Regions from separate parts of the Rhizobium binae genome, predicted to be linked through region 3. Evidence: riboswitches for the same ligand, from Rfam matches in the RefSeq annotation. Region 3 holds a riboswitch; each other region holds the start of a gene.
What was found. A riboswitch is a leader RNA that binds a small molecule or an ion and turns the genes downstream of it on or off. The one in region 3 is predicted to bind cobalamin.
Positions count from the first base shown of each region.

Region 1: another riboswitch for cobalamin. It lies ahead of nrdH (glutaredoxin-like protein NrdH); the one in region 3 lies ahead of cobU (bifunctional adenosylcobinamide kinase/adenosylcobinamide-phosphate guanylyltransferase).
Region 2: another riboswitch for cobalamin. It lies ahead of bluB (5,6-dimethylbenzimidazole synthase); the one in region 3 lies ahead of cobU (bifunctional adenosylcobinamide kinase/adenosylcobinamide-phosphate guanylyltransferase).
Region 4: another riboswitch for cobalamin. It lies ahead of J2J99_RS17870 (CbtB domain-containing protein); the one in region 3 lies ahead of cobU (bifunctional adenosylcobinamide kinase/adenosylcobinamide-phosphate guanylyltransferase).

Region 1 is NZ_CP071604.1:4,039,039-4,041,230, forward strand. It holds gene nrdE (class 1b ribonucleoside-diphosphate reductase subunit alpha) at 1-538, opposite strand, end outside; gene nrdI (class Ib ribonucleoside-diphosphate reductase assembly flavoprotein NrdI) at 517-921, opposite strand; gene nrdH (glutaredoxin-like protein NrdH) at 935-1,156, opposite strand; cobalamin riboswitch at 1,418-1,644, opposite strand; gene J2J99_RS19710 (heavy metal translocating P-type ATPase) at 1,849-2,192, opposite strand, start outside.
Region 2 is NZ_CP071604.1:2,508,512-2,510,703, reverse strand. It holds gene J2J99_RS12300 (methyl-accepting chemotaxis protein) at 1-904, opposite strand, end outside; cobalamin riboswitch at 1,140-1,326, shown strand; gene bluB (5,6-dimethylbenzimidazole synthase) at 1,369-2,058, shown strand; gene J2J99_RS12290 (DUF2865 domain-containing protein) at 2,062-2,192, opposite strand, start outside.
Region 3 is NZ_CP071604.1:2,649,512-2,651,703, reverse strand. It holds gene J2J99_RS12990 (chloride channel protein) at 1-86, opposite strand, end outside; cobalamin riboswitch at 342-738, shown strand; gene cobU (bifunctional adenosylcobinamide kinase/adenosylcobinamide-phosphate guanylyltransferase) at 937-1,461, shown strand; gene cobW (cobalamin biosynthesis protein CobW) at 1,468-2,192, shown strand, end outside.
Region 4 is NZ_CP071604.1:3,654,063-3,656,254, reverse strand. It holds gene J2J99_RS17875 (histidine phosphatase family protein) at 227-775, opposite strand; adenosylcobalamin (AdoCbl) riboswitch at 854-1,009, shown strand; gene J2J99_RS17870 (CbtB domain-containing protein) at 1,008-1,217, shown strand; gene J2J99_RS17865 (CbtA family protein) at 1,229-1,963, shown strand; gene J2J99_RS17860 (hypothetical protein) at 1,999-2,192, shown strand, end outside.

The DNA.
Region 1 (2,192 bases), 1.4 Mb from region 3:
CCGGCTGGAACCGGCCGGAAATGATCTCGTCGACCACGTCGCGGGCAAGGGCCTCATCGCCACGCGCCAGCGTCAGCGCCACCATGCAGATGCGGTCCTCGTAGCGCTCGAGATAGCGTTTTCCGTCGAAGGTCTTCAGCGTATAGCTGGTGTAATATTTGAACGCACCGAGGAAGGTCGGGAAACGGAACTTTCGGGCATAGGCCTCATCGAACAGTTCGCGTACGAAATTGAAGGAATACTGGTCGAGCACCTCCTGCTGGTAGTAGCCCTCGGTCACGAGGTAATCGAGCTTTTCCCTGAGATTGTGAAAGAACACGGTGTTCTGGTTCACGTGTTGCAGGAAATACTGCTTTGCCGCCAAGCGGTCCTTGTCGAGCTGGATCCGTCCCTCATCGTCATAGAGGTTCAGCATGGCGTTCAGCGCATGATAGTCCAGCGTTTCCGCCGCTTTTACAGGGCGTTCGCCGGCGGGGTGAGCAAAAGTGCTATGCGGTTTTGCGCCCGCATCCCGCGTCAGAGTTGTTGCCGTGTCCAAAATCGTTCCATTCCGTGTTTGACGTTGGCGACATCTTCTTCCGTGCCCATGAGCTCGAACCTGTAGAGGTAGGGCACCTGGCATTTCTGCGAAATCACGTCGCCGGCGAGCCCGTATGTCTCGCCGAAATTGCTGTTGCCCGCGGCAATAACGCCCCGGATGTGTCCTCGATTCTCCGCATCGTTCAAGAAACGGATCACCTGCTTGGGAACGGCACCCTTGCCACTGTCGCCGCTATAGGTCGGCACGATGAGAACGAAAGGCTCGCGGATACGCAACGCCTCTCCGCCGCTAGAAGGAATGCGCGCCGCGCGCAGCCCGAGCTTGGTGACGAATCGGTGGGTGTTCTCCGATCGGCTGGAATAGTAGACGATCAGCCCCACCGCCGTTTTCCGGTCAGGAGAGCGCACTGATCATATCGGGACGGAAACCCGCCCAATGCCGCTCGCCGGCGATGACGACCGGCGCCTGCATGTAGCCGAGGCTGCGGACGCGATCGAGCGCTTCGGCGTCCTGCGAGATATCGACGATATCGTAATCGACGCCCAGGCGGTCGAGGGCGCGATAGGTGGCGGTGCACTGGACGCAGGCAGGTTTGCTGTAGACGGTAACGCTCATCATGTTCCTCGTGATGTCAAAGAATTCAGGACGCAATACTCGGATCGGACGCCTTGCGACGTCCGGGGCAACGCTTGATGGTGATCTGGCAAAGTCGGCGGCTTAAACGCCCGATACGATCTCTTTCCGGATTTGTGCGGGCGGCGGCCTTGATGTTCTGGACATGACTTCAACCCCGAAGTGCGCATGCGGACGTTCGGGGCAGCGCAACAGGCGCGGATCATTCCGCTTCATGCACGCGACCTTCCGGACACCCCGCCCGTGGACGTTTCGTTCAAGGCAGGTCTCCTGGCTAGCGGGTCGAAGCACCCTGCCCCGGCCTTCCCGAGGCCTCATGCCTCAGTGACCTGAAATCGGACAGTTGCTCGCCGCTTACAGTTGCGGGGGCAGCTCCGGCCTTGTTGCGCCATCATGGCGAAACGCACCGTATTCCCATCTTCGCCCCCAGATCCTGACGAATCGAAGGCACCTCGAACACTAGATATAGTACGCGAATCGAGAAAAGCGTCAATGGGTGGTTGATGCATCGCGTTACGAGCGGGCTGAAATCGCTGCGTTCCTGTGAAAAACATGGATAACGAATGTTTAAGCAAAATGGGCTGTGGAGAACATCGGAACGAATAGAGCCCGCCTGTAGCCGGCTCTGCGATCTTCAATTTCGAAGGCTCGAATCGAGCCGAATAGACAAGCGCCTATCCCCTTATTCGAAGCAGCCGGAGCGCGTTGAACGTCACCAGCACGGTGGCGCCGGTATCGGCGAGGATCGCCGGCCAGAGCCCGGTCATCCCGATGATCGTCGTCACCAGGAAGACAGCCTTCAGCCCGAGCGCAATGGTGATATTCTGAAAAATATTGCGCATCGTCCGCTGCGAAAGCGCGATCATTCGCGCCACGTCGCCGACGCGTCCGTGTAGCACGGCCGCATCGGCCGTCTCCAGCGCCACGTCGGTGCCGCCGCCCATGGCAATGCCGATATCGGCAGCCGCCAGCGCGGGCGCGTCGTTGATGCCGTCGCCGACCTTGGCGACGATGAAGC
Region 2 (2,192 bases), 140 kb from region 3:
AGAAATCGCCGGCGGCGAGTTTTTCCAGCGAGTTGGCAAGGCTGATCATCACCTGTCGCTGCCGGCTGTTGGCTTCTTCCGTCAGCAACGCGTTATGGGCCCGTTCGGCGTCGAAAGCGGCGCTCTGCTCGGCAGCAGCCTGCTCTCTTTCGACTTTTGCGATCGCCTCGTGACGGAAGACCTCGAGTGCCCGCGCGAGAAAGCCGATTTCATCGCCATTCTCTTTATAGGTGACGGGGGAGGTCAGATCGCCTTTCTGCAGCGCGCCGATGCGCTCGCTGAGGATTCTGAGAGGGCGGCCAACGAGGCTACGCATGGCGAGAAGAAAGGCGATGACGGCAAGCGCGGTGATAACCGACTGCGTGAGCAGCGATACGAGGACTTTCTGCCTGACTTCGGAAGCAATCTTTTCGACCGACCAGTTGGTGACGATGTAACCGGTTGCCTTGCCTGACTTGTCCACCGGCAGCGGGGCGATAATCGTGACCAATCCGGCTGATATCCCGCCATCATCGACCGTTGTCTTGTCGGGTTTCGCACTGAGGCGCTTCGCCAGATCGGCCGGCGTGGTCAAACTGGCCATGCCGTCGCGTGACCAGCTATCGACGGCGGTGGGCTCGGCGTTGAATGCGGCAAACTGCACGAGATCGAGCGAGGGGTCGTCACGGTAAAGCGAATAGGCCTCGCGAACCGCATTCGCCTTACCCCATTTGACGCCGCCTGCGGCCAGAGAGGCAAACTGCTCCACATCCTTCGACCAGTTTGCCTTGGCGCCGTCGATCAGCGCCCGGGTTTCATACACCCAGGTATAGGTGGCGAGGGCCGAAATGCCGCAAAGATTGACGGCAACGATAATCGCCGCCAGCTTGGCTGTCAGAGGCATCGTTTTCAAAAATTGGAACATCCGCGGGGCCTGGAATTGCGGCTCGGTCGGACATGACCGGCGTATCGACACGGGCATCCACGCTGACGGTCACATTATGAGCGATCATGCCCATGTCGGAGTTGCAACCCAAAACGCGCAAACGAATTGTGTATTTGACATGTGAATAAATGATAAAGTGGAATGGGATGCAGGCCAGGCGAAAGTTGTTTCGCTCTCGCACTCTCGCCGGTTCTTGCCCCGGTGCTCATTTACTGAAATAGATGCCCGGTCAGGTGCCCGCCGGTCAGGCGGGAGAATCGGGAATCCGGTGCAGGACCGGAACGTGCCCAACGCTGTAAGGCCGACGCCTGCCGCTTCATCATGCCACTGGCTATTGCCGGGAAGGCTGCGGCAGACGGATGACGCCAAGTCAGAAGACCGGCCTGGCAAGATAGACCCAACCCGCGCGGACGGCGGGCGGTTGCGTTGTTGGGGATTTGACGATGCGACCCTTTGATGAGGATGCCATGTCGGTGGCATCAGGTTTTTCTCTCGCCGAACGCGAGGCCGTTTATCACGCGATCATGACGCGGCGCGACGTGCGCAGCCAGTTCCTGCCCGATCTGTTGCCGGATGACGTCGTGGCGCGGCTTCTGACGGCCGCCCATCACGCGCCCTCTGTTGGCTTCATGCAGCCGTGGAATTTCATCCTGGTGAAAAAACCGGAGGTGCGGGCGCGTGTCCGGGATGCCTTTGCCAAGGCGAATGAGGAAGCGGCGCTGATGTTTGACGGCGAGCGGCGGCAGGCGTACCGCTCCCTGAAGCTTGAAGGCATCGCCGAGGCGCCACTTGGGATCTGCGTGACCTGCGATCCTACACGCAGCGGCAGCGTCGTGCTGGGCCGCACGCACAATCCGCGGATGGATTCCTATTCGACGGTCTGCGCCATCCAGAACCTCTGGCTTGCGGCGCGCGCCGAAGGGATCGGCATCGGCTGGGTCAGTATCTTTCGCGAAGGCGAGCTGAAAACCATTCTCGGTATCCCCGATCATATCGAGGTGGTCGCCTGGCTCTGCGCCGGCTTCGTCGATCGGCTGTATGACGAGCCGGAGCTTTCCGTCAAAGGCTGGCGGCAGCGGCTGCCACTCGAGGAACTCGTCTTCCATGATGGCTGGGGACGGAGCGAGCAGTAGCGGTCACTGCTGCTGCGGCTGAGGGCCTGGCGTTGCCGGGTTGGCAAGATCGATCGAGCCCTGGTCGCCGGCGAAGAATTGCGGGCCGACCTGGCGGACCTTGTTCTGCGTGGGATCATAGGGACGATCTGGAA
Region 3 (2,192 bases):
CTGCGGCGGGTCAGTGCACGCAACCGTCCCGGATCGAAGAAAACACGCAGCGCCCGCAAGCGGCGCCGATCCAATTTCATGAGCATGGCTAAACAACTAGGCGGGGAGAGACCCGTTCAAGGGCGACGGCGCAGTCCGCTTGCAACGCAATTGCGGCGAAAAGCCGGCGCGCCGATCAAATATTCACGACGTAAGACTCTGATAAAAGACGATTTTTCCGGTAGACTCAGTCGTATTGGCCTATAGCTCCGTGGCTAATCCGGTGCGAGGCGGCCGCGAAGGTCGTTGACTTCAATCGCCGGCTTGCCTAACCATCTTTGCTATAAGGATGGTCGCCTGACCATCCCGACATAACGGATGGTTCCGGATCGGCGTTGCGCTCTTCCGGATGAAAAGGGAATGTGACGGGGCGGACCCAAGCCGGGCGCCTTCATCACAGCCGACCCCGCGACTGTAGAGCGGTTAGGGTCTTCCATCCGGCATTCAGCGCTTTTCGCCGGCAGCCAGCAATGGTGCGGGCGGGCGGAAAGGACGAGATGCCGGAAAAGCCACTGGAAATGCATGGTGAACAACCGGGGTCGGACGCCTCTATTTCTACGAATCGTCCACCTCTTCACCGAAGCAGCCGGGAAGGTGAGGCGGGTCCGCCGGCACGATCAGGGGCGACCGGTTTCCGGTCCGCCCCGATCGTGGCCGATACCCGCGAGCCAGGAGACCTGCCATCCCGTGCCGGGCGAAAAGCCCAATCCAGGGCAAAGAGCCCGCTGCCAGCACGGAGGTTGTTTTGGCTGAACGAATGAATTCGGCTCTGCCTTGTGTGGCAGATGAGAGGCTTTCAGTCTCCTGCGTCGAGAACGTGGCGCCCCGCTCGACCGCCAGCTGTGGTATCTGCGGAGCAAATCGAGGCACCGACCTCCCCAGCAGGAGCGCCTCGGCATGACCGATTGCCTTCCCAATTCCACCCTCGTTCTCGGCGGCGCGCGCTCCGGTAAATCCCGCTTCGCCGAAAACCTCGTCACAGCGAGCGGCCTCGAGCGCCATTATATCGCGACTGGCCGGGCATGGGACGAGGAGATGCAGGCGCGGATCGATCAGCACAAGGCCGATCGCGGCTCCTCCTGGACTACGCACGAGGAGCCATTGGCGCTTGCCGAGCGGCTTGCGGCCATCGATGGCGCGGGCAGGGCGATCCTCATCGATTGCCTGACGTTGTGGCTGACCAATCTGATGATGGAAGGTCGCGATACCGCGCTACAGGCTGCCGCGCTTGCGGCGTGGCTGCCGCAGGCAAAGGCGCGCCTTGTCATCGTTTCCAATGAAGTCGGCCTCGGCATCGTGCCCGAGAACCGCATGGCGCGGGAGTTCCGCGACCATGCCGGCCGGCTGCACCAGATGATCGCGGCGAAAGCCGGCGAAGTTTATTTCATCGCGGCAGGGCTGCCGCTGAAAATGAAGGGTTGAAGTTCCATGAACCACCAGAAGATTCCCGCAACCGTCATCACCGGCTTCCTGGGTGCGGGCAAGACGACGATGATCCGCAACCTGCTTACCAATGCGGGCGGCAGGAAGATCGCGCTGATCATCAATGAGTTTGGCGATCTCGGCGTCGACGGCGACGTGCTGAAGGGCTGCGGCGCGGAGAATTGCACCGAGGACGATATCATCGAGCTCACCAACGGCTGCATCTGCTGCACGGTGGCCGACGATTTCATTCCGACCATGACCAAACTCCTGGAGCGAGACCAGCGTCCAGACCATATCGTCATCGAAACTTCGGGTCTTGCGCTGCCGCAACCGCTGGTCGCCGCCTTCAACTGGCCGGATATTCGCAGTGAAGTCACTGTCGACGGCGTCATCACCGTGGTCGATAGCGCAGCCGTTGCCGCCGGGCGGTTCGCCGACGATCACGATGCCGTCGATGCCCGCCGCGTCGAGGATGAATCGCTCGATCACGAGAGCCCCATCGAGGAGCTTTTCGAGGATCAACTGACCTGTGCCGACCTGATCGTGCTCAACAAGACCGACCTGATCGACACTGACGGCCTCGGCCGCGTGAAGAGCGAAGTCGCCTCACGCATCGCCCGCAAGCCCGTGATGATCGAAGCCAGGAACGGCGAGGTGCCGGCCAGCGTGCTGCTCGGCCTCGGCATCGGCACGGAGGGCGATATCGTCAACCGCAAGTCTCATCACGA
Region 4 (2,192 bases), 1.0 Mb from region 3:
TGAAGGTCGCGACACGCATCAAGCGCAGGCGCCGCGTGCGTTCCCCACTCCAGTCATATGCCATGTCTTCCATCTCCTTGGGACAAGGAAGTAGTCCCGGTCAAACCCGGTTGAATAGAGATGACGCGATTTGCTTGCGTAAGGCTGGATCTTATCAGGGATCGCTAATGCGCCGCTCTTTCCTGGCCACGGTGTTCGGATCTGACGGCGAGGAAAGGCTCCACATCTAAAGGCGCAGCGACCAGCGCTGTCCGTTGCTGGTCATGCGAAGGACGGCGAGCGGCTCGACGTCGATCAGCCAGAAGGCGGAAAGCGGCGCTTGAAGCACATGCGCGACCGCCGCCCTGATGACGGCTGCGTGGCTGATGGCGATCACATGGCCTGCGAGCAGGGATTGCTCATCCATCCAGCCGGCAACGCGTCTGCGCAGAGCCAAAAAGCTCTCACCGCCGTGCGGTGCGGCTTCCGGATCGCTCATCCAGGCCAAGAGATCGTCAGGTTCCTCGGCCCCGATCGCCGTGATCGGCCTGCCTGCCCAGCGGCCGTGATCGCAATCGCGTAGCGCCTGGTCTGTTTCGGCTTGAAGACGAAGGGCTTCGGCGGTCTGGCGGGCACGCAAAGCGGGGCTCGTGATGATGCGGTCGGCGCGGGGCAGGGCGGCCATCCTGCCGGCCTCCTCGGCTGCCCTGTCATCGAGCGGTTCGTCGAGCGGGAACAGCGCCTTGCGGCTTGCCGCCGTCGCGCCGTGGCAAATCCAGGTGAGGCGCGTATTCACGATCGATCTCATCTCCCGGAATGCTATGGGGACGAGCCTTGCCGGCTCGGTGAAGTTTCGTTGACAGTCTCTCCGGCGAGCAGATATAACCGTGGCGTTGCGGGTTTGGAAGCCGGTGAAAATCCGGCGCGGTCGCGCCACTGTAACCAGCGTGTCGAAGGTCTTCGCGCTGGAAGTCAGACCCTGCCGCACAAGCACTCTTTCGACTGAACGCGTCATTCCGGAGGAATACATGTCTGACACCACTTTCGCGCCCGTCGCGGCACCGGCGCCGATCCCCGTAGGAGAAATCCTGCCCTGGGCCATCTTCGGCGGTCTGCTGATGCTCATAGCCGTCTATTTCGTCGGCACCGAGGAAGGCGCGATGGCGCTGTTCAACGGAATGTACGTGCATGAATTCGTGCATGACGGCCGTCACCTCCTCGGCTTTCCCTGCCACTAAGGGAATCTGACATGGTTGGAAATCTTCTGCTTCGCGGCATGCTCGCGGGCCTGATTGCTGGCATTCTCGTTTTCGCCTTCGCCCGTGTCTTCGGCGAGCCGCTGGTCGATGCGGCGATCTCCTTCGAGGAGGCGAGCGCGCAGGCGGCCGGCGAAGCTGCTGAACCCGAAATCGTCAGCCGCGCCACGCAGGCCGGGATCGGCCTTTTCACCGGCGTGATGGCCTACAGCATCGCCGTCGGCGGTCTTTTCTCGCTCGCCTTCGCCTTCGTCCACGGCCGTTTCAGCAGCCTTTCGGCGCGTGGCACCTCGGCCGTCATCGCCATCGCCGCCTTCGTGGCGGTCGTCCTGGTTCCCGGCATTAAATACCCGGCCAACCCGCCGGCGGTCGGCAATCCCGATACGATCGGCGTCAGGACCGAGCTGTTCTTCCTGATGATCGTCGTCTCGCTTGCCGCGCTGATCGCGGCGGTCGCGCTTTCACGCCGTCTTTCCGAGCGTTTCGGTCTCTGGAACGGCGCGATCGTCGCCGGCACCGCCTATCTCGTTTTCATCGGCCTCGTGCTCTTTCTGCTGCCGCCGATCAACGAGGTGCCGGAGAATTTCTCCGCGATGGTGCTCTGGCGTTTCCGCACGACCTCGCTCGGCATGCACGCGATCCTTTGGGCAGTGCTCGGCCTTGCCTTCGGGGTACTGGCGGAAAAGCGCCTTGCCGCCAAAGGCGGGACGCGGCCGGCATTTCAGTGATCCCGTCTACCGGTAGGCTCGCTGCATTCTCGCCGTTGGGCTTGACCCGGGGGCTGGTTCTCGGTGCGGGCACGCTGCTCTTCATTGCCGGAAATTGCCTTGCCCACGGCCGCAGCGCCGGGGGCAGCCATGCCGGCCTCGATATCCCGGAGATTTCCCATGGCGAGATGGCGGTGATTTCCGACTATCGCCGTGGGATCATCGAACTCGCATCGCAGGCGGTCGATAC